Regions from separate parts of the Oceanibaculum sp. genome, predicted to be linked through region 2. Evidence: predicted binding sites of a transcription regulator. Region 2 holds the regulator's gene; the other holds the start of a gene.
What was found. The regulator LexA, encoded in region 2, represses DNA repair genes until DNA is damaged. The targets are predictions, from matches to a motif close to ATGTTCTANTTTGGTTC.
Positions count from the first base shown of each region.

Region 1: MK313_RS04985 (adenosylcobalamin-dependent ribonucleoside-diphosphate reductase) is a predicted target of LexA. The motif match lies at 2,723-2,739, and genes of this name have one in related genera.

Region 1 is NZ_JAKUSO010000009.1:31,955-43,680, reverse strand. It holds gene ftsE (cell division ATP-binding protein FtsE) at 1-335, shown strand, start outside; gene MK313_RS05000 (cell division protein FtsX) at 343-1,251, shown strand; gene MK313_RS04995 (YdcF family protein) at 1,335-1,910, shown strand; gene MK313_RS04990 (lysophospholipid acyltransferase family protein) at 1,921-2,646, shown strand; gene MK313_RS04985 (adenosylcobalamin-dependent ribonucleoside-diphosphate reductase) at 2,804-5,113, shown strand; gene MK313_RS04980 (Nif11 family protein) at 5,115-5,486, opposite strand; gene leuB (3-isopropylmalate dehydrogenase) at 5,638-6,753, opposite strand; gene leuD (3-isopropylmalate dehydratase small subunit) at 6,780-7,391, opposite strand; gene leuC (3-isopropylmalate dehydratase large subunit) at 7,417-8,838, opposite strand; gene rplS (50S ribosomal protein L19) at 9,042-9,455, opposite strand; gene trmD (tRNA (guanosine(37)-N1)-methyltransferase TrmD) at 9,551-10,273, opposite strand; gene rimM (ribosome maturation factor RimM) at 10,270-10,875, opposite strand; gene rpsP (30S ribosomal protein S16) at 10,926-11,414, opposite strand; gene ffh (signal recognition particle protein) at 11,468-11,726, opposite strand, start outside.
Region 2 is NZ_JAKUSO010000062.1:7,055-18,780, reverse strand. It holds gene gltX (glutamate--tRNA ligase) at 1-571, opposite strand, end outside; gene MK313_RS15145 (glutathione S-transferase family protein) at 671-1,303, opposite strand; gene MK313_RS15140 (ComEC/Rec2 family competence protein) at 1,407-3,554, shown strand; gene lexA (transcriptional repressor LexA) at 3,570-4,289, opposite strand; gene glp (gephyrin-like molybdotransferase Glp) at 4,452-5,657, opposite strand; gene moaC (cyclic pyranopterin monophosphate synthase MoaC) at 5,654-6,133, opposite strand; gene trpC (indole-3-glycerol phosphate synthase TrpC) at 6,137-6,943, opposite strand; gene trpD (anthranilate phosphoribosyltransferase) at 6,940-7,968, opposite strand; gene MK313_RS15110 (anthranilate synthase component II) at 7,978-8,562, opposite strand; gene MK313_RS15105 (heavy metal translocating P-type ATPase) at 8,710-10,899, shown strand; gene cueR (Cu(I)-responsive transcriptional regulator) at 10,903-11,298, shown strand; gene MK313_RS15095 (divergent polysaccharide deacetylase family protein) at 11,395-11,726, shown strand, end outside.

The sequences.
Region 1 (11,726 bases), on a different contig from region 2:
GCCGTCATGTGCCCGAACTGCTGGACTGGGTCGGGCTTGGCGATCACATGAATGCGCTGCCGGCCACCCTGTCGGGCGGGCAGCAGCAGCGCGTCGCCATCGCGCGCGCGGTGATCGGCCGGCCGAAGCTGCTGCTGGCCGACGAGCCGACTGGCAATGTCGATGACCAGATCGCCATGCGGCTGCTGTTCCTGTTCGAGGAGCTGAACCGGATGGGGACCACCGTGCTGATCGCCACCCACAACAACATGCTGGTGGACCGGTTCAGCTATCCTCGTCTCGATCTGCGCGACGGGCATCTGTCCCGGCCGGGCATCGACAGCGCGGTTGCCTGAGGTCCAGATGATTTTCCGGCGCCATTCCGACCTGCCGCTCCGCGGCGATGCAACCAGCCGCTTCCTGCCCTGGATCATCGGTGTGATGGTGTTCCTGGCGACGCTGTCAGTCGCCGGCCTGCTACTGGCACAGGATGTGACGCAGCGCTGGCGCTCCGCCCTGGCCGGGACGCTCACCGTGCAGGTGCCGCCGCCGTTCGATGAGACGGACCCGCAGGCCCAGCTGGCCGAGGTGCTGCAGGTACTGCGTGACACGCCGGGCATCGGGCGCGCCGATCCGCTGTCGGTCGAACAGAGCCGCGCCCTGCTGGAGCCCTGGCTCGGCAGCGGCCAGATCATCGACGAGCTGCCCTTGCCGCGCCTGATCGACGTGGCGTTGCGGCCCGGCGCGCGGCTGGATTTCGCGGCGCTGGAAACCAGGCTGGCCGGCATCGCGCCCGGCATCGTGCTGGATGATCACGGCCGCTGGCTGGGCGATCTGGTGCGGGTCGCGCGGTCGGTGGAGCTGGTAGCCGCGACGGCGGTGCTGCTGGTCGCGCTGACAGCGGTGCTGGCGGTGGTGTTCGCGGTCCGCACCGGCCTTGCCATCCACCGCGAGGTGATCGACGTGCTGCATCTGGTCGGTGCACGTGACAGCTACATCGCCAAGCAGTTCGCCCGCCATGCGCTGACTCTCAGCCTGCGCGGCAGCATTCTGGGGGCGCTGTTCGCCCTGGCACTGCTGGCGGGCATTGCCCTTCTGGCCAATGGGGGTGCCGAGGGGCTGTCGGCGGAGGGTTTCCTGCCAGCCGATCTCTGGCGCATCCTGCGGCCGCTGGACTGGGCGGCGCTGGCCGCCGTGCCGGTGGGCGCCATCCTGCTGGCGGTGCTGGCGACACGGCTGGCCGTGATGCGTGCGCTTTCCCGGCTGGTATAGGACTGCCGCCGATGACCGCGCGCCGCCGCATCTTTCGCCGATCCGGTTCGTCCAGGCATCCAGGGCCAGGGCGCTGGCGGCTGTTGCTGCCGGCCCTTGCGCTGGCCCTTGCCGTCTGGGCGGGCGGGTTCTTCAGCTATGCCGCGTCGATCCCGCGCGAAGTCGGGAATCCGGACCAGCGGACCGACGCTATCGTCGTGCTCACCGGCGGCAGCCTTAGGCTGGAGGTGGGCCTGCGCCTGCTGCGGGCCGGGCTGGCGGACCGGCTTCTGGTGTCCGGCGTCCATCCGGATGTGACGCGGGAGGCGCTGCTGCGGCTGCTGCCGGAATGGACCGAGTCGATGAATGCGCGCATCGATATCGACTATGCGGCCAATAATACGGTCGGTAACGCCTCGGAAACGGCGGAATGGCTGCGCGAGCGCGGCTACCGCTCGCTGCGGCTTGTGACGGCGAACTATCATCTGCGCCGCAGCCTGCTGGAATTCCGCGACGCCATGCCGGAGATCGAGATCGTCCCGCATCCGGTGTTTCCGGAGGATTTCCACCTTGCGGAATGGTGGCGCTGGCCGGGCAGTGCCGCGCTGATCTTCTCGGAGTACAACAAGTTCCTGATGGCGCATCTGCGCCTGTCCCTGGCCGGCCTCATCAAAGGATAGACGCCCGGAAATGAGTGCGTTGCGTTCGTTGCTGTTCAATATGGCGTTCTTCGGCTGGACCGCGATCCTGTGCATCGGCGGGGTCCCGCTGCTGGCAGCGCCGTCGGGCTGGATCATCGCCGCGCAGCGCTTCTGGGCGCGGGGCGTGATCGGGCTGCTGCGGCTGCTGGCCGGCACCGGCTACACAGTCAGCGGCCGGGAGAACCTCCCGGACGGCCCCTTCATTATCGCCTCGAAGCACCAGTCGGCCTGGGACACGATCATCTTCTTCCTGCTGCTGTACCGTCCGGCCTATGTGCTGAAGAAGGAATTGCTGGCGATCCCGCTCTATGGCTGGTACGCGCAGCGCGCCGGCCATATCGCTGTGGACCGCAAAGCGGGCGCCAAGGCACTGCGCATGCTGCTGGAGGATGCGCGGCGGGCCATCGCGCAGGGCATGGTGCCGGTGATCTTCCCGCAGGGCACGCGGACTGCCCCCGGCACGCACCGACCCTACCAGCCGGGCATCGCTGCCCTGTACAAGGGGCTGGACGTGCCGGTGGTGCCGGTGGCGCTGAATTCCGGCCTGTTCTGGGGGCGGCGCGCCTTCCGCAAGGAGCCCGGGACCATCCGGCTGGAGTTCCTGCCGGCGATCCCGCCGGGGATGGACCGGGCCGGCTTCATGGTCGCGCTGGAGACTGCCATCGAGCAGGCGACGGACCGTCTGTCAGCGGAAGGCTTATCCCCAGAAGCCTGAGATTTGTCCTTGTGAATCCCGGGGACAAGGCTGATCTGCAAGGCCTGGCAGGAGGTTATCCGGCAACGGTCGGTGGAAACATAACAAGAACATAGTTATTGTCCGCCGCCGCCAAGCTGGTACACTATCTGGCCGTTCGATTGCGTTGGAGCGTTTCATGGCGGGTATCGCGGCGATTTCGCAGCAGATCTGGGACATGAAATACCGGCTGAAGCGGGCCGATGGCGCGCCGCTGGACCGCACGCTGGAGGATAGCTGGCGCCGTGTGGCGACGGCGCTTGCCGCGCCGGAGCGCGACCAGGCGCTATGGGAAGGCCGGTTCTACGAGGCGCTGGAGGATTTCAAGTTCCTGCCCGCCGGCCGCATCCTGGCCGGGGCCGGCACCGACCGCAGCGTCACCCTGTTCAACTGCTTCGTCATGGGCACTGTCCCGGACGATATGGCCGGCATCTTCGAGCATCTGAAGGAAGCCGCGCTGACCATGCAGCAGGGTGGTGGCATCGGCTATGATTTCTCGACGCTCAGGCCCAAGGGCGCGCCGGTGAAGGGGGTGGGGGCGGATGCATCCGGCCCGCTGCCCTTCATGGATGTGTGGGATGCGATGTGCCGCACCATCATGAGCGCCGGCCACCGCCGCGGCGCGATGATGGCGACGATGCGCTGCGATCATCCCGACATCGAGGATTTCATCGCCGCCAAGCAGGAGGCGGGCCGCCTGCGCATGTTCAACCTGTCGGTGCTGGTGACCGACGCCTTCATGCAGGCGGTGCAGGAGGGCGGGTCCTGGGACCTGGTGTTCGGCGGCACAATCTATCGCACGGTCGAGGCGCGCGAACTGTGGGATCGGATCATGCGCGCGACCTACGCCTATGCCGAGCCGGGGGTGATCTTCATCGACCGGGTGAACAACCGCAACAACCTGCATTACTGCGAGACCATCGCCGCCACCAACCCGTGCGGCGAGCAGCCGCTGCCGCCCTATGGCGCCTGCCTGCTGGGCTCGATCAATCTGGCGAAGCTGGTGGAGCGTCCGTTCGAGAGCGATGCCGCGATCGATATCGGCCGGCTGGAGGCGCTGGTCGCGACCGCCGTGCGCATGATGGACAACGTCACTGACGTATCGCGCTTCCCGCTGCCGCAGCAGCAGCATGAGGCGCAGGCAAAGCGGCGCATCGGGCTTGGCGTTACCGGGCTGGCCGACGCGCTGATCTTCTGCGGCGCGCGCTATGGCAGCGCCGATGCGGTGGCGCTGACCGAGCGCTGGATGGCGGCGATCCGTCGTGCAGCCTATCTCGCCTCGGTCGAGCTGGCGAAGGAGAAGGGACCGTTTCCGCTGTTCGACCGGGACCACTATCTGGCAGGCGAGACGATCCGGGAGCTGGATGCGGATGTGCGGGACGCTATCGCCCAGCATGGCATCCGCAACGCGCTGCTGACCTCCATCGCGCCGACCGGCACCATCTCCATCCTGGCGGATAATGTGTCCTCGGGCCTGGAGCCTGTATTTAGCTTCGAATATACCCGCACCGTGCTGATGCCCGATGGCAGCCGCAGGGAGGAGCAGGTCACCGACTATGCGCTGCGCCTCTACCGCCGGCTGAAGGGCGAGACCGCGCGGCTGACCGATGCCTTCGTCGATGCCCAGCGGCTGTCGCCCAGCGACCATGTGGTGATGCAGGCCGCCGTGCAGAAATACATCGACAGCTCGATTTCCAAGACCATCAACATCCCGGTCGATCTGCCGTTCGAGCAGTTTAAGAATGTCTATCGCATGGCCTATGAATCGGGCTGCAAGGGCTGCACCACCTACCGGCCGAACGAGATCACAGGCGCCGTGCTGCAGGTGAAGCCGGAGACGGTGGAGGGCACACAGCAGCCGGAGCTGGCGCTGGACAAGCCGGAGGCAAGGCCGGCAGACCAGTTCGAGGCGGGGGCGGTCATCTACATGACGCAGCCGCTGAACCGGCCGGAGGAACTGCCGGGCAAGACCTACAAGATCAACTGGCCGGAGAGCGAGCACGCGCTCTACATCACCGTGAACGATGTGATCCAGGATGGGCGCCGCCGGCCCTTCGAGATTTTCATCAACTCCAAGAACATGGAGCATTTCGCCTGGACCGTGGCGCTGACCCGGATGATCAGCGCGGTGTTCCGGCGCGGCGGCGACGTCTCCTTCGTGGTTGAAGAGCTGAAGGCCGTGTTCGACCCGCGCGGCGGGCAATGGATGGGCGGGCGTTATGTGCCCTCCCTGCTGGCCGCCATCGGCGATGTGATCGAACGCCACCTGATCGACATTGGCTTCATTCCGCAGCCGGAAGAAAAGCGCCAGGGCCATCTCGCCGAGCGCAAGGTGGTGGGGCTCGCCGATCAGCGCCTGCGGCAATGCCCGAAATGCGGCCAGCCCAGCCTGATCCGGCAGGAGGGCTGCGATACCTGCACCTCCTGCGGCTATTCCAAGTGCGGGTGACTCAGAAGCCCAGCCAGAATTCACGCTTCGAGGGGTCGAGGCCATTCTGGGTGTTCACCAGAGAGCCGTAGAGCGTGCCGGGCAAACTCATGGCACCGAACCCCGCATTCAGCACTCCGCCGAAAATGCCGCCATTGACCTTGTCCAGCTCTGCGTCCGTCAGCTGATCGTTCCGCGCCCGGGTGAGCAGATCGCCGAACGCCGCCAGGTCATTGGTTTCCAGTGCATGCCCTTCGTCCCTGGCGAAGGCCACGATGTGCGGTGCCGGATCGGCATCCTGGGGCAGGGTGGCGACGGTGGACTGAAAACGCTGCTTGAGGGCCGCATCCTGCTGCAACGCCTGAATGAAACCGCCGATATTTTCCAGGGACATCTCTGATCCTCCCGATTGAACACAGGAGCATGTGTAGCGTCCCTGCGGCGGGCCTGCCTGACTGCCTGTCCCGAAAGGACAGGCATTTCGTCCCGGCCAAGAAAAAGGGCGACCCAAAGGCCGCCCTTTCCATAAAGAAGATGTTGTTGGATCAGGCCGACAGCTTGTCCAGCTCGCGCAGCAGCGTGTCGCCCATCACCGTGGTCGAGACCTTGGCGGTGCCCGGCACATAGATGTCGGCGGTACGGAAGCCGGCATCCAGCACGTTGTTGATGGCCTTCTCGATCATGTCGGCGTCCTCGCCCATGTCGAAGGAATAGCGCAGCAGCATGGCGAAGCTCAGCAGCTCGGCCAGCGGGTTCGCCATATCCTGGCCGGCGATGTCCGGGGCGGAACCGTGCACCGGCTCGTACAGCGCCATACGGCGGCCGGTGGTCGGATCCTCAAGGCCGAGCGAGGCCGAGGGCAGCATGCCGAGCGAGCCGGTCAACATCGCCGCGCAGTCGGACAGGATGTCGCCGAACAGATTGTCGGTGACGATCACGTCGAACTGCTTCGGATTGCGCACCAGCTGCATCGCGCAGTTGTCGGCATACATGTGGTGCAGTTCGATGCCCTTGCCTTCGGCTTCATGCAGCTTGGTCACCGTCTCGCGCCACAGCACGCCGGTGTGCATGACATTGGCCTTCTCGACCGAATGTACCTTGCCGCCGCGCTTGCGGGCGAGGTCGAAGCCGACGCGCGCCACGCGCTCGATCTCCGGCGTCGTATAGACCTGGGTATCGACGGCCTTCTTGGTGCCGTCCGGCAGGGTCTCTACACCGCGCGGCTCACCGAAATAGACGCCGCCGGTCAGCTCGCGCAGGATCAGGATATCCAGCCCCTCGACCAGCTCGCGCTTCAGCGTCGAGGCATCGGCCAGCGCCGGGAACACGATGGCCGGGCGCAGATTGGCGAACAGGTCCATTTCCTTGCGCAGGCGCAGCAGGCCGCGCTCCGGCTTCTTCTCGAACGGCAGGTCGTCCCACTTCGGGCCACCGACCGAGCCGAACAGCACGGCGTCCACCGCCAGCGCGTCGGCCATCGTCTCGTCGGTCAGCGGGGTGCCGTGCGCGTCGAGCGCGGCGCCGCCGACCAGGCCTTCCTGAATGTCGAAGGAGACGTGGCGGCGCTTGTCCATCCAGTCCACCACGCGGCGGACCTGACGCATCACCTCCGGCCCGATGCCGTCACCCGGCAGGACCAGCAGCTTCTTGTTCGATGCCATTTTATTTTTCCGTTCTTTGGGAGCGATCAGGCGGCGATCCAGGGCTGGGAGAGGGCAAGCTTCTCCTCATAACCGGCGATCTTCTGGTCCTTCTGCAGGGTCAGGCCGATATCGTCCAGACCGTTCAGCAGGCAGTGCTTGCGGAAGGCATCCACCTCGAAGGCGATCTTCTCGCCGTTCGGGCGGGTGATCTCCTGCTTCTCCAGATCGACGGTGATGCGGGCATTGCCGCCCAGCTTCGCGTCCTCGGTCAGCTGATCGACTATTTCCTGCGGCAGCCGGATCGGCAGGATGCCGTTCTTGAAGCAGTTGTTGAAGAAGATGTCGGCGAAGCTGGGGGCGATGACGGCACGGATGCCGAAATCCAGCAGCGCCCAGGGGGCGTGCTCACGGCTAGAGCCGCAGCCGAAATTGTCGCCGGCCACCAGGATCTCGGCCTTGGTGTAGGGCTCCCGGTTCAGCACGAAATCCGGGTTCTCCTTGCCATTGCTGTCGCGGCGCATCTCGTCGAACAGGAACTGGCCGAGGCCGGTGCGCTTGATCGTCTTCAGATACTGCTTCGGGATGATCATGTCGGTGTCGATGTTGACCATCGGCAGCGGTGCGGCGATCCCGGTGAGCGTCGTGAACTTGTCCATCTCTCTATCCTCCCGCTGGTCCCGGTCAGCCCATCAGCTCGCGCACATCGGCGATGTGGCCTTTGACGGCCGCCGCCGCGGCCATTGCCGGACTCATCAGATGGGTGCGCCCGCCGCGGCCCTGCCGGCCCTCGAAATTGCGGTTCGAGGTGGAGGCGCAGCGCTCGCCCGGCGCCAGCTTGTCGGCGTTCATGGCAAGGCACATGGAGCAGCCCGGCTCGCGCCAGTCGAAACCGGCCTCGCGCAGCACCACGTCCAGCCCCTCGGCCTCCGCCTGTTCCTTCACCAAGCCGGAACCCGGCACCACCATGGCGCGGACATTGGCCGCCACCTTGCGGCTCTTGGCGACCTCGGCCACCGCACGGATATCCTCGATGCGGCCATTGGTGCACGAGCCGATAAATACGGTATCGACCTTCACGTCGGTCATCTTCATGCCCGGCTTCAGACCCATATAGTCCAGCGCGCGCAGCATCGCCTCGCGCTTGCCGGCGTTCGGCGCCTTATCCGGGTCGGGCACGATGCCGGTGACCGGCACCACGTCTTCCGGGCTGGTGCCCCAGGTGATGGTCGGCACCAGGTCGGCGGCCGTGATGACGATTTCCTTGTCGTAGGACGCACCCTCGTCGGAGGGCAGGGTCTTCCAGAATTCGACGGCCTGCTCCCAGGCGGCGCCCTTTGGCGCCAGCGGGCGGCCCTTCAGATATTCGAAGGTGACCTCGTCCGGGGCGATCAGACCGGCGCGCGCACCACCCTCGATCGACATGTTGCAGATCGTCATGCGGGCTTCCATGGACAGGTTGCGGATCGCCTCGCCCGCATACTCGATCACATGGCCGGTACCGCCGGCGGTACCGATCTTGCCGATGATCGCCAGGATCAGATCCTTGGAGGTGACGCCGAAGGGCAGGTCGCCCTCGACCCGGACCAGCATGTTCTTGGCCGGCGCCTGCACCAGCGTCTGGGTGGCCAGCACATGCTCTACCTCGGAGGTGCCGATGCCGAAGGCCAGTGCGCCGAAGGCGCCATGCGTCGCGGTGTGGCTGTCGCCGCACACGATGGTGGTGCCCGGCAGGGTGAAGCCCTGCTCCGGCCCGATGATGTGCACAATGCCCTGGCGGGCGTCATCCATCGCGAAATAGGGAACGCCGAATTCCTTCACGTTGGATTCCAGCGTCTCGACCTGGATGCGGCTTTCCTCGTCGCTGATGCCCTTGGAGCGGTCGGAGGTCGGCACGTTATGGTCGGCGACGGCAAGCGTCTGGCTCGGCCGGCGGACCTTGCGGCCGGTCGTGCGCAGCCCCTCGAAGGCCTGCGGGCTGGTCACCTCATGGACGAGGTGGCGGTCGATATAGATCAGGCAGGTGCCGTCCTCCTGGACGTCCACCAGATGGTTCTGCCAGATCTTGTCGAAAAGGGTACGGGGCTTGGAAGTGGCTGCGGTCACGAAGGCGGTCCTCACTCCTGGCGGTCGTCACTATTGTCGCCGGGTGCCTGCTGACCAGGAACCCGGCTCTTGGCCGCTCAGCTTAGACCCGCCGGTGCGGGCGCACCAAGCAGCATGCATTCTTGTCAGCCATGCACCATCGCGAGAGGTCGGACGGAGCGCAAAACGGGCCCCTCAGGGCCCGTTTTCACTGGCTGTAAGCCTTACTCGCCGGCAGGCGCCGCCGCTGCTTCGCCGGCTGCACCCTTGACGGTGCGGACGGTCTGCTTCTCGCGGATACGGGCTGCCTTGCCGGTCAGGCCACGCAGGTAATACAGCTTGGCGCGGCGGACATCGCCCCGGCGCACCACCTCGATCGAGGCCAGGCGCGGCGAATAGAGCGGGAACACACGCTCCACACCCTCGCCGTAGGAAATCTTCCGCACGGTGAAGGAGGAGTTCAGCCCGGCATTGCTGCGGGCGATGCACACGCCTTCGAAAGCCTGGACGCGCTCACGCGTGCCTTCGACGACCTTCACATTCACGCGCAGCGTATCGCCCGGCACGAATTCCGGCACCTGATGATCGGCCGTGACCTTGGCGATCTGCTCCTGCTCGAGCTGTTCGATGATGTTCATTGTCCTAATCCCTACCTAACCTAATGCCTGCCTAACCGTGAACCCTGCCGCGCAGGGCCCTGCGGCAAACCGCTTCAACAGACGCCTCGCGGCGCCTAGTTCCCGTCTTCCTCACCAGCCGCAACATAGGCCGACCAGAGGTCGGGCCTGCGTTCGGCCGTAATCCGTTCCGCTTCCGCGCGGCGCCACAGCCGCACCTTTTCGTGATGACCCGAGGTCAGCACCTCCGGCACCACGCGCTCGACCCCTTCATGGTCGATCCAGGCCTGCGGCCGCGTATAGTGGGGATATTCCAGCAATCCCCGTTCGAAACTCTCTTCGTCCAGGCTTTCCTCGGACCCCATGGCCCCAGGCAGCAGCCTGACACAGGCATCGATCAGCGCCATCGCCGCCGGTTCGCCCCCGGAAAGGACAAAGTCGCCGAGGCTGACCTCGACGATCCGGCGCGAGTCGATGACCCGCTGATCCACCCCTTCGTACCGGCCGCACAACAACGTCACGCCCGGCCCGTCCGCCAGATCGCGGGCCATGGCCTGATCCAGCTTGCGGCCGCGCGGTGACAGGTAGATCACCGGCCCCGGCCGGTCCGCAACCGCGCCCAACGCCGCATCCACGACATCGGGCCGCATTACCATACCGGCACCGCCGCCGAAGGGGGTGTCATCGACGGAGCGGTGTTTATTACGCGCGAACTCGCGAATGTCCAGCGTTTCCATTAGCCAGACGCCCTTTTCCAGCGCCTTGCCCGGTAGCGACGCCCCGAGTGGCCCCGGAAACATCTCCGGGAACAGCGTCAGCACGGTCGCCCGCCAGCTCATTCCGCATCCTCTTCGCCCGCCGAACCGCTTTCCAGCAATTCAGCCGGCGGATCGGCAACCAGCCGGCCGCCCGCAATATCCACCACCGGTACAACGGCCCGCGTGAAGGGAAGGAACACGCTGCCGCCTTCCTCCCGGATCACCTCCAGCACGTCGCCGGCCCCGAAATCATGGACCGCCTTCACCGTGCCGAGTAGTTCCCCCGCTACCTGATCGACCACCAGGCCGATCAGGTCGGCATGGTAGAACTCATCTTCCTCCAGCGCCGGCAGGGCATCGCGGCTGACATACAGCCGCAAGCCCTTCAGCGCCTCGGCAGCATTGCGGTCGGCAACGCCGGAAACCGATGCCAGCACGACCTCGCCTTTCGGCTGGCCGGCCGGTTTCAGCGTCAGGCTGCGTCCCGCGTCACTGTCGCGCCGCTTTCCGAGGAGCATGCCGTATCCGAAGATCGCGGCAGGCTCGCCGGTGAAGCTGCGGACGCGGAGCTGACCCCGGATACCATGGGCGCCGACGACGATTCCGAGCAGGACGAGTTGTCCTGCGTCGCCATCGTCAACTGCACCTGCCGTCGCCGGCTGGCGCTCTGGGTGGCTCGCCATGACCAGGCCGCTCCCGTCCGTAAGCTGCGCGTTGCCATCGGCCCGGCGCCTTAGGCGCTGGGCTTCTCGGCTTCGGCCGCTTCCTCGGCCGGAGCTTCAGCAGCCGCTTCGGCCGGAGCTTCAGCAGGGGCTTCTTCAGCCGGCGCGGCAGCAGCCTCGGCAGCGGCGGCCTCAGCCTCGGCCTTCTCCGCAGCGGCCTTCTCGGCCAGGGCGGCCTGTTCCTTCAGACGCTCCTGCGCCTTGGCGCGCGGCTGGTTCTTCTTGGTCTGCTCCGGCAGGGCCGGGGCTTCGCCAAGGCCAACGGTGGCCAGGAAGCGCGCAACGCGGTCGGTCGGCACGGCGCCAACCGAGATCCAGTGCTTGGCGCGGTCGGCGTCGATCTTCAGCCGGTCCGGGTGGCCATGATCGACCATCGGGTTGTAGGAGCCGATGCGCTCGATGAAGGCGCCATCGCGCGGGGCGGTGCTCTGCGCCACCACGATGCGATAGAACGGACGCCGCTTCGCGCCGCCACGGGCCAGACGAATCTTCAGTGCCATTAGTTTCTTCCTTAACCTGTTACGCGTGTTCTGGTTGATCTCGGATTAAAATCTCAGCGCCGGCCGAAACCGGGGGGCAGCTTGCCGCCGGGCAGCTTCGGCAGGCCGGGGAGGCCACCGCCGCCCAGGCCCCCTAGGCCACCGGGCGGGAGTTGCGGCGGCGTGCCGCCTCCGCCACCCATCAGACCGCCCATCATGCCTTTCAGCATGCCGGACTTGCCCATCTGCTTCATGACCCGGCTCATGTCCTGATACTGCTTCAGCAGCCGGTTCACTTCCTGCACCGTTGTGCCGCTGCCGGCCGCGATGCGC
Region 2 (11,726 bases):
GGTCATCCACCACCACCGACAGCATGTAGGTCGGCGTGCCGTCGCCACGCAGCAGCACGAAATCGTCCAGTTGTTCGTTGGCGACGGTGACTTCGCCCTGCACCAGGTCCTGGATCACAGTCTGGCCGCTCTGCGGCGCCTTCAGCCGGATCACCGGCTTTACGCCGGCCGGTGCCTCCGACTCGGGGCGGTCGCGCCAGCGCCCGTCATAACGCACCGGGCGGCCTTCCGCCTTGGCCTGCTCACGCATCGCCTCCAGCTCTTCCGGCGTGGCGTAGCAGCGATAGGCCTTGCCCTGGGCGAGCAGCGCGTGCGCGACCTCGGCATGGCGGCCGGCACGGGCGAACTGCATGACGGCCTCGCCATCCCAGTCCAGCCCCAGCCATTTCAGCCCCTCGAAGATCGCCCCGACCGCTTCCTCGGTGGAGCGGGCGCGGTCGGTATCTTCGATGCGCAGCAGGAACTTGCCGCCGGTATGCCGGGCATAGAGCCAGTTGAACAGGGCCGTGCGGCCGCCGCCAATATGCAGGAAGCCGGTCGGGGAGGGGGCGAAACGGGTGACGACGGTCATGCGAAATCGGTTCCGGTACTGGATGGAAAGCCGCGGACAATGCCAGGGCAGTCGGATTGGTGGCCGCTGTTTAGCACAAAGGGTGCCGCCGTGCACAGATCAGGCGAACGGATCTGTATCCGTGAGGCTTGGCCGCCTGCTCATATTGCCCCACCAGGCGGTGAGGCGGGGATAGGCACTCAGCGCAGCCTGGCCCTCGGCGGCCATGGTGAAATAGGCCACCATCGGGGCGGCATGCAGGTCGGCGAGGGACAGCCTGTCGCCAGCCAGATAGCCGTCGTCTCCGGCCAGGGCCTCCAGCGCGGCAAGCACCTTCCGGGCAGCGGCGATCCCGGCATCAACCTGCTCCTCATCCGCGGGCTCGCCCAGATAGGGCCGGAAAACCCGGTGCGCGAAGACCTGACGGACCATCGGCCAATAGCCATAGGCATCGATGATGGCGATAATCTGCGCCAGCCGTGCCCGGTCGCGCGGAGCCGACGGTTGCAGCGAGATGCCCGGAAACGCCTCATCGAGATAGCGGCTTATCGCGACCGTTTCGTAGATCACGAAGCCATCATGCTCCAGCACCGGCACGCGCCTGAAGGGATGCAAGGCTAGATAGGAGTCCGGCAGGTCCAGGGCAAACGGGTTCACCTCCACCCAGCGGTAGCCGATGGCCTTCTCGGCGCAGACCATGCGGACGATCCGCGCATAGACGCTGTAGCGATAGCCGTGAAGCGTGAGGCTCAAGCTGCTTTTCCTTTCGCGGTCCGGTGGTGATTGCCGCCGCCATACTACGGGATGCGCAGCGGCGCGCCCTGCATTAGTGTGTTCTGCATAAGCGGGAGGCGCAATGCATCAGGAGGAAGGCATCGCGGCAGGTGCCGGGCAACAGGAGACTGTGCCCGGAAGCGCTGCATCACGCCTGATTTCCGGCATCGCGTCGCCCTTCCTGGCCGAACGCGAGCGCTGGATGCTCTGGCTGCCGGTGGTGCTGGGCTGCGGCATCGGCGGCTATTTCCTGCTGAAGGCCGAACCGCCCCTCTGGGTGGGCGGAGCAGGGCTGGGGGCCGCGATAGGCCTCGCCGTTCTGCTGCACCGCTCGCTGAACGGACGGCTGCTCGCGTTGCTGGTCTGTGCCTTCGCGCTGGGTTTCGCGGCGGCGCAATATCGCAGCCAGACCGCCGGCACCCTCTTCCTGGACCGGCAGATCGGGCCGGTTATCGTGGAAGGGCATCTTGTCCGCATCGAGCAGCGGCCCGGCGACAGGCGGCTGACCCTGGAGCCCACACGGATCGGCCGGCTGTCCCCCGATGAAATGCCGCGTCGGGTGCGGATGGTGGTGCGCTCGGAGATACCGGAGATTGCGCTGGGCGACCGGATACGCCTGCGCGCCGTGCTGCGGCCGCCGCCCGGGCCTTCAGCCCCCGGCGCATTCGACTTCCAGCGCCACGCCTATTTCGAGGGGATCGGCGGGGTCGGCTATGCCATCGGGGATGTTTCGCGGCTGGCGGAGGGCAAGCCCGCCGGCTTCTGGGTTGCCGTCGACGGGCTGCGGCGGACCATCACGGAGCGTATCCGCGCGATCCTGCCGGACGAGACAGGGGCCATGGCGGCAGCGCTGCTGACCGGCGACCGCTCCGGCCTGTCCGAGCAAACCCTGGAGACGATGCGTGACTCCGGCCTTGCGCACCTGCTGGCGATTTCCGGCCTGCATATGGGGCTGGTGGCCGGCACTGTTTTCTTCACGCTGCGTTTCCTGATGGCCCTGTCGCCGGCGCTGGCGCTGAACCAGCCGATCAAGAAATGGGCGGCGCTTGCCGCGCTCGCCGCGTCCTTCGTCTATCTGCTGCTGGCCGGGGCCACCGTGCCGACACAGCGCGCCTTCCTGATGACCGGGCTGGTATTGGTTGCGGTATTAATCGACCGGGTGGCGATCTCGCTGCGGCTGATCGCCTGGGCGGCCGCCTTCATCCTGCTGCTGGCGCCGGAAGTGATGCTGGGGCCGAGCTTCCAGATGTCCTTTGCCGCCGTGCTGCTGCTGGTTGCCTTCTATGAGGCGAACCGGGAGCGCTTTGCGGCCTTTCGCGCCGGAGCGGGACCGTTGCGGCAGGGGTTTCTCTATCTCTCTGGCCTGATCGCCACCTCAGTGCTGGCGACAGCCGGGACGCTGCCCTTTGCCGCCTATCATTTCAACCAGGTGGCACTCTATGGCGTGCTGGCCAATATGGCCGCGGTGCCGCTGACCGCTTTCTGGATCATGCCGTGGGGCGTGCTGGCCTTGCTGCTGCTCCCCTTCGGGCTGGAAGGGCTGGCGCTCGCCCCGATGGGCGTCGGCATCGATGGCGTGCTGGCAGTCGGCGCCTGGATATCCGCCCTGCCGGGTGCGGTGCTGGCGGTGCCGGCGATGCCGGCGGCGGCACTGCTCGCGGTCTCGCTCGGCGGGCTGTGGCTCGCCCTCTGGCAACGCGCCTGGCGGTTCGCCGGAATAGTGCCGGTTGTGGCCGGCCTTGCAATGCCCTGGGTTGCGGCGCAGCCGGTGCTACTAGTTGATGGCGAGGCCAAGCTGGTTGCGTTGCGCGGCACGAACGGGCTGGCCTTTTCCTCTGTCCGAGCGGCCTCCTTCACGGCGGAGAACTGGCTTCAGCGTGCCGGGCAGGAACGGCGTATCGCCATGCCGCGCCCCGGCAGCGGTGGACGCGACGGCATTGCCTGTGACGGGTTGGGCTGTATCGGAGAGGTCGGGAGGCTAAAGGTCGCGATTATCCGCGATCCACAGGCGCTGGCGGAGGATTGCCGCAGCGCCGATATCGTCGTGGCCCTCGTGCCGATCCGCCAGCGCTGCCCGTCGGCGCGGCTGGTAGTGGACCGGTTCGACCTGTGGCGGCATGGCGCCCATGCTCTCTATCTGGAGGATGGAGTCCTCCGCCTGGATTCGGTCGGTGCGGATCGCGGCATCCGGCCCTGGTCGCCTGATCCGGCGGCCCAGCGCAACCGCTAGGCTCCGTGACGGCCCTCAGTAGCGACGCAGCAGCCCGACCAGCCGGCCCTGCACCTTCACCCGCTCCGGCCCGAAAATTCGCGTCTCATAGGCCGCATTAGCCGGCTCCAGGGCAATCGAGCCGCCCTTGCGCCGCAGCCGCTTCAGGGTCGCTTCCTGCTCGTCCACCAGCGCCACCACGATGGTGCCATTCTCCGCCGTGTCGCAGCGCTGGATGATCACGGTGTCGCCATCCTGGATGCCGGCCTCGACCATCGAATCGCCTTCGATCTCAAGCGCGTAATGCTCGCCCTTGCCGAGCAGGCTGAGCGGCACGTCGATGGCGGCGCTCTCGTCGCGCAGCGCCTCGATTGGGGTGCCGGCGGCTATCTTGCCGTAGAGCGGCAGCGGCACGGCCCGGATATCCTGCCCGGTGGCGGCACCCGCAAGCGGCCCGGCGAAATGCCCTTCGATGACGTTCGGTGTAAAGCGCTTGCCGGTCGTCTCAGAAGGCTGGCGCCCAGTATCCTTCGCCGAAACCTGCTCCGGCAGGCGCAGAACCTCAAGCGCGCGGGCGCGGTGCGGCAGGCGGCGGATGAAGCCGCGCTCCTCAAGCCCGGTGATCAGGCGGTGGATGCCGGATTTGGAGCGCAGATTGAGCGCTTCCTTCATTTCGTCGAAGGAGGGGGAGACGCCGCTCTCGTTCAGCCGCCGGTTGATGAAGGTCAACAGTTCGAACTGTTTCTTCGTGAGCACCAGCACCTCCTGTCTGCCACGCTCTTTGCCGGGGCGCCGCAAGCAATGGCGGCTGTCTGCATCAGCGCAACAAGATATGGAACAAAACAAAAACCTGAGTAGGTGTTTTAGTTTTGTTCTCGTTTCAGGTCAAGCGCGGAACACTAACCGTCGCGAAAAAACTCAGAAGTAGCTGTCGCGGAAGGGAATCACCTGGACGGTCTCGCCGGCCTTGCGGGCGGGATCATGCGGCGGCCGGACCAGCAGCCCGCCGGCCTTTGTGAGCAGCGAGAATTGCGAGCTGTCCTGCTTGGCGAAGGGCATCGCCAGCATCGTGCCATCGGCGTCGATGGTGAGCGTGGCGCGCAGGTAATCCTGGCGGCGGTCATTCGGCTTCAGATCGGCCGCCAGTCGGGCCGGCTGGGTTTCCGGCCCTTTGGCAGCCTGACCCAGCAGCCGCGCGATGGCCGGTCCCAGGAACAGCAGGGCGCACACCATGGAAGAGACCGGATTGCCGGGCAGGCCCAGCACGGGCGTGTCATTGATCTTGCCGAACATCAGCGGCTTGCCGGGCCGCATGGCAATCTTCCAGAAATCCAGGCTGCCGGCCTCGCCCAGCACGGTCTGGATGAGATCATGTTCGCCGACCGAGGCGCCGCCGGTGGTCACCAGCAAATCGGCACCGCGCGCGCCGGCGATCATCCGGGTCAGCCCGTCCATCTCGTCAGGCGCGATGCCCAGCACCAGCGGGTCGCCGCCGGCACCGCGCACAAAGGCGGACAGCGCCAGCGCGTTGGAGCTGACGATCTGGTCGTGGCCGATGGGATCGCCTGGCCGCACGATCTCGTCGCCGGTCGCCAGGATGGCGATGCGCGGCCGGCGCACCACCCGCAGCCAGGGATGGTTCATCCCGGCGGCCAGGCCAATATCGCGCGCATTCAACAGCTTGCCCGCCGGAATGCCGATATCGCCTGCGCGGAAATCGAGGCCGGCAGGACGAACGTAATTGCCCGGGGCAGGGGCTTCCTTCACCGTGACGCTGGTGCCGCTGGCCTCGGTATCCTCCTGGATGGCGATGCTGTCGGCCCCATCCGGCAGCGGCGCGCCGGTGAAGATGCGCACTGCCTGGCCGCTTTCCACCATGCCCTGATAGCCGCGCCCGGCCGGCGCCTCGCCGATGACCGTCAGAGTGGCCGGCACGTTCGCAACATCCGCCGCCTTCACGGCATAGCCATCCATGGCGGAAACCGGCTTGGGCGGCTGCGTCACGCGGGCGGCGACATCCTCGGCCAGCACCCGGCCCAGCGCCGCCTCGACCGAGACTTCCTCGGCGCCCAGTGGCGTCAGGGACGAAAGAATCTTCGCCAGTGCCTCCTCGACGGGGATCACCGTTCCGCCTCGTATATTCCTGATTTGCCGCCCGATTTATGGACCAGCCGGATATCGCCGATGCGCATGCCGCGATCCACCGCCTTGCACATGTCATAGACGGTCAGCGCCGCGATGCTGACGGCGGTCAGCGCCTCCATCTCCACCCCGGTTCGCCCCTTCAGCTTGCAGGTCGCCTCGATATTGACGGCGTTGCGTGCGGGATCGGCCTTCAGTTCTACCTTCACGGAGGTCAGCGCCAGCGGATGGCAGAGCGGGATCAGGTCAGGCGTGCGCTTGGCGCCCATGATGCCGGCAAGGCGCGCGACCGACAGCACGTCGCCCTTCTTCACACCGCCTTCCAGGATCAGCGCCAGGGTTTCCGGCTGCATGGTGATGCTGCCGATGGCGGTCGCCACGCGCTCCGTCTCGTCCTTGTCCGAGACATCGACCATCACGGCCTTGCCCTCGGCATCGAAATGGGTGAAGCCGCTCATGGGTCAGGCCGCCGCCTCGTTACGGGTCAGCAGGGCACGGGTCGCGGCGGCCACATCGGCCTGGCGCATCAGCGATTCGCCGATCAGGAAGCAGCGCGCCCCGGCCCGTTCCATCCGGGCGAGGTCGTCCGGCGTGTAGAGGCCGCTTTCCGCAACCAGCATCTTGCCTGCCGGCACCCGGGCCGCCAGCTGTTCCGTCGTCGCGATATCGACCGCCAGGGTCTTCAGATTGCGGTTGTTCACGCCCAGCAGCGGCGATTTCAGCTTCAGCGCCCGGTCCAATTCCGCGCCATCATGCACCTCGACCAGCACATCCATGCCGAGATCGACGGCGGCCTGTTCCAGTTCCGCCGCCTGGCTGTCCGACAGCGCCGCCATGATCAGCAGGATGCAATCCGCCCCCAGCGCGCGTGATTCGACGATCTGGTAGGGCTCCAGCATGAAATCCTTGCGCAGGCAGGGCAGATCCACCGCCGCGCGGGCGGCGACCAGATAGTCGTCCCGGCCCTGGAAATAAGGCTCGTCGGTCAGCACCGACAGACAGGACGCACCGCCCTCGCGATAGGCGCGGGCGAGGGAGGGCGGGTCGAAGTCGGCGCGGATCAGCCCCTTGCTGGGCGAGGCCTTCTTGATCTCCGCGATCAGCCCGTAACGGCCCGCCGCATTGGCCGTCTGCAGCGCCTTCACGAAGCCGCGCGGCGCGGATGCCTGTTTCGCTTCGGTCTCAAGAGTAGCCAGGGACTTCACCGCCTTGCGGGCGGCGATATGGTCGCGCTTGTCGGCGCAGATTTTCTCCAGAACGTCGCTCATGCCGCCTTGCCTTGGTTGGTGATGGCGACCAGCTTCGCAAGCGCTGCCTTCGCCTTGCCCTGGTCCAGCGCGGTGGCGGCGAGAGCGGCACCTTCCATCAGGTCGCCCACCTTGCCGGCGACGATGAGGGCCGCCGCCGCGTTCATCAGCACGATATCGCGATAGGCCCCTTTCTCACCGTCCAGCAGCCGGTGCAGCGCGGCGGCATTGAAGGCGGGGTCGCCGCCCTTGATGGCTTCCGGCTTTGCCAGTGCCAGGCCGGCATCGGCCGGGCCGATCTCGAATTCGGTCAGCTTGCCGTCTTTCAGCTCGACCACATGGGTCGGGCCGGTGGTGGTGATCTCGTCCAGCCCGTCGCTGCCATGGATAACCCAGGCATGCACGCTGCCCAGATTGCGCAGCGCCTCGGCCATCGGCTTCAGGAAATCGCGGGAGAACACGCCGATCAGCTGGCGCTTCACGCCGGCCGGGCTGGAGAGTGGCCCCAGCAGGTTGAAGATGGTGCGCGTGCCCAGCTCGACCCGGGTGCCGGCGACATGCCGCATGGCACCGTGATGGCGCGGCGCCATCAGGAAACCGACATGGGCGTCGCGCATCGCCTCTTCGATCAGGCTCATCTCGCAGTCGATATCGACGCCCAGCGCGGTCAGCACGTCGGCAGCACCGGATTTCGAGGTCAGGCTGCGGTTGCCATGCTTGGCGACAGGCACGCCGAGCCCGGCGCAGACCAGCGCCACGGCGGTGGAGATGTTGTAGGTGCCGGATGCATCGCCGCCGGTGCCGCAGGTGTCGATGGCCTCTGCTGGCGCGGTCACCTTCAGCGCCTTGGCGCGCATCACGCTGGCGGCGGCGGTGATCTCATCCACCGTCTCGCCACGCACGCGCAGCGCCATCAGGAAGCCGCCCATCTGCGACGGGGTGGCGTCACCGCTCATGATGATCTCGAAGGCCGCCTCCGCCTCGCTGCGCGTCAGCGCGCGGCCGGTGGCAACGATGCCCAGCAGGGCTTTCATGTCCAGAACCATGCCCAATCCTCAGGCCGCGTTGCGGCGTTCCGCGATGTCGAGGAAGTTCTTCAGCATGGCGTGGCCATGGTCGGTGGCGATGCTCTCGGGATGGAACTGCACACCGTGGATCGGGAGGGTCTTGTGGGCCAGCCCCATGATCACGCCGTCCTCGGTCTCCGCCGTGATCTCCAGGCAGTCCGGCAAGCTGTCCTTCTCGATGACCAGAGAATGGTAGCGCGTTGCCGTCAGCGGCGAAGGCAGCCCCTTGAAAACGCTGGCATTGCGGTGGTGGATCGGGCTGACCTTGCCATGCATCGGCACCGGGCCGCGAACCACCTTGCCGCCGAAGGCCTGGCCGATGGCCTGCAGACCAAGGCAGACACCGAAGATCGGTAGTGTGCCCTTGGCGCGCTCGATCAGCTCCAGGCAGATGCCGGCGCGGTCCGGGTCGCACGGACCGGGCGAGATGACAATGCCCTGATAGCCGCCCGCCATAACCTGATCGACGGTGATCTGGTCGTTGCGCTTCACCTGCACTTCGGCGCCAAGGTCGCCCAGGAAGTGCCAGAGGTTATAGGTGAAGCTGTCGTAATTATCGATCAGGATATACATATCAATCACTTGGCGGTCAGTGTTGGGGTGCGCATGCATCCCGGACAATGGTTATAGCAAGCCCCGCCGCGCCCGCAAAGGCAAGCGCTTTGCTGCTGCCGGAAATCTGCTTGACCTTCCCATCGCTGGAAGCCCCATCTAGGGTTCATGAGCATCGAACGGACCTATGACCTCTCCATTGAGGGGATGAGCTGCGCGGCCTGTGTCGGCCGCGTCGAGAAGGCGCTGGCCAAGGTGCCGGGCGTGGACCGGGCGGCCGTCAATCTGGCGACCGAGCAGGCGCGGGTGCGGCTGACGGACAGGCTCGACCCCGCCGATCTCGTCGCCGCTGTCGAGAAGGCGGGCTATGGCGCGCATCTGATCGAGGCCGGGGCCGGGCCGGACAAAAAGGCCGAGGCAGAGACGCTGCGCTGGGAAACCATCCGCCTTGGCGCCGCCATCCTGCTGACCCTGCCGCTGGTGCTGCCAATGATCGGCATGGTGGCCGGTGTGCACTGGATGCCGCCGGCCTGGGTACAGCTCGTGCTCGCAACGCCAGTGCAGTTCTGGATTGGCGGGCGGTTCTACATCAATGCCTGGAAGTCACTGAGGGCGCGCACCGGCACGATGGACCAGCTGGTCGCCATCGGCACCAGTGCGGCCTATGGACTCAGCCTCTATCACATGGCGAGCGGCAGCAGCGGCGACCTCTATTTCGAGGCCTCGGCCACGGTGGTCACGCTCATCACGCTCGGCAAATATCTCGAAAGCCGCGCCAAGCGTGGGACGGCCTCGGCGATCCGGTCGCTGATGGCGCTCCGGCCGGAAGAGGCGCGCGTAAAACGCGGCGGCAGCGTCGAGACACTGCCGGTCGCATCCCTCATGGAAGGCGATGTGGTCGTGGTGAAGCCGGGCGAGCGGGTGCCCGCCGACGGCAGGATACTGGAAGGTCGCAGCCAGTTCGACGAATCGCTGCTGACCGGTGAGAGCCTGCCGGTCGGAAAGCAGGCGGGTGACGCGGTCATCGGCGGCTCGGTGAACGGCTCCGGCCTCGTGGAAGTCGAGGTGACAGCCGCCGCCGGAAATAGCCTGCTGGCGCGGATCATCGAGCGGGTGCAGGGCGCGCAGGCCTCCAAGGCGCTGGTTCAGCGGCTGGTGGACAAGGTCAGCGGCATCTTCGTACCGATCGTGTTGGTCATCGCGCTGGCGACCTTCCTTGGCTGGCTGGCAACGGGTGCAGACAGCGAGACGGCGATCCTGAATGCCGTCGCCGTGCTGGTCATCGCCTGTCCCTGTGCGCTGGGCCTTGCCACGCCAACAGCAATCATGGCCGGCACCGGCGTTGCCGCGAAAGCTGGCATCCTGATCAAGGATGCAGAGGCGCTGGAACGTGCGCATGGCATCAAGACCGTGGTGTTCGACAAGACCGGCACGCTGACCGAAGGGCGGCCGCGCGTCACGGCGCTTCTGCCGGCGGAGAGCGTCGCAGAGGCCGAATTGCTCTCCCTAGCCGCCAGCGTGCAGCAGGGCAGCGAGCATCCGCTGGCAAAGGCCATACTGGCTGCCGCCGAGGAACGGGGGCTGGCGATATCGAAGGCACAGGAATTCGACTCGCTGCCAGGCCAGGGCGTGATGGCCACGGTAGAAGGACGTGCCGTGCTGATCGGCAGCCCGCGCCTGATGCAGGAGAAGGAAATCGAGACCTCAGCCCTTCAGGAGCAAGCCGCTGAGTGGGAAGGCGAGGGCAACACCGTCGTTTGGGTGGCCGCAGACGGCCGCCTTATAGGCGCCATCGCCATCGGCGACCGGTTGCGCGAAACCGCTGGCGAGGTCATCCGGCTGCTGGGCGAGAAGGGCATCGAGACGGCGCTGCTGACTGGCGATAACCGGCACGCGGCGGAAGCGGTGGGTCGCAGGCTGGGGCTCTCCACCGTGCTGGCCGAGGTGCTGCCGGACGGCAAGGCGGATGCTATTTCCGGCCTGCAGGGGAAGGGCGGTATCGTCGCCATGGTCGGGGACGGGGTAAATGACGCGCCTGCCCTGGCGCAGGCGGATGTCGGCATCGCCATGGGCAGCGGCACCGATGTCGCGATGGAGGCAGCTGCTGTCACGTTGATGCGGCCCGATCCGCTGCTGGTGCTGGATGCGGTGTCCGTCTCGCGCGCCACGGTCGCCAAGATCTGGCAGAACCTCTTCTGGGCCTTCATCTACAATATCGTCGGTATCCCGTTGGCAGCGCTGGGCTATCTCAGCCCGATGATCGCCGGGGCGGCGATGGCGGCCTCCAGCGCCAGCGTGGTCTCGAATGCCCTGCTGCTGCGGCGCTGGAAACCGTGCGCCGGGTCGCGAAAGGAGTAGGTCATGAATATCGGACAGGCGGCTTCAGCGTCGGGCGTGCCGGCCAAGACGATCCGCTACTATGAGAGCATCGGCCTGCTGAAGCCCGCGCCGCGCAGCGAGGGCGGCTACCGGGTCTATGGCGACACCGATCTGCGCGTGCTGAAATTCATTCAGCGCGCTCGCTCGCTGGGCTTCTCCGTGAAGGATGTCGGCAATCTGCTGCAGCTCTGGAGCGACCGGGAGCGGTCCAGCGCCGATGTGAAGGCGGTGGCCCTGCGCCATGTCGAGGAGATCGACCGCAAACTGGCCGAGCTGCAGTCCATGCGCGACACGCTGATCTATCTGACTCATCGCTGCCATGGCGATGACCGGCCGGACTGTCCCATCATCGAGGATCTGGCGCGTGCCGAAGCCTAGCTGCGCCAATTTTGCCTTATTTCGCGGTTATTTTTCAGCCCACTACAGGATATAGTGTCGCTTTAAACGACACCCGTTTCGTGGATTGAGTCTTTCATGGCGCGTAAGCCGGCCTCCAAAAAGCCCAAGACGAAGAAGCGTTCCGGGGGCGGCGGTTTCGGCCTCTCCCTTGCGCTGGCTGCCGCAGCGCTGCTGATTGGCGGCGGCCTTGGCCTCTATTATGGCGATGCGCTGACCGGGCGGCAGGCGGTCGTTACGGAAAGCCTGGCAATCGCCGCGCCCAGCCCGACAGCGCCTTCAACAAGCGCGTCCGCTGGCATTACCCTGCCGCAGACAGCCGCACCGCTACAGCCGGCACCGGCGCCGGAAGCAATCCAGCCCGCCGTTCCGCAACCAACGGAACCGCAGATCGCCAGCCTGCCACCGCA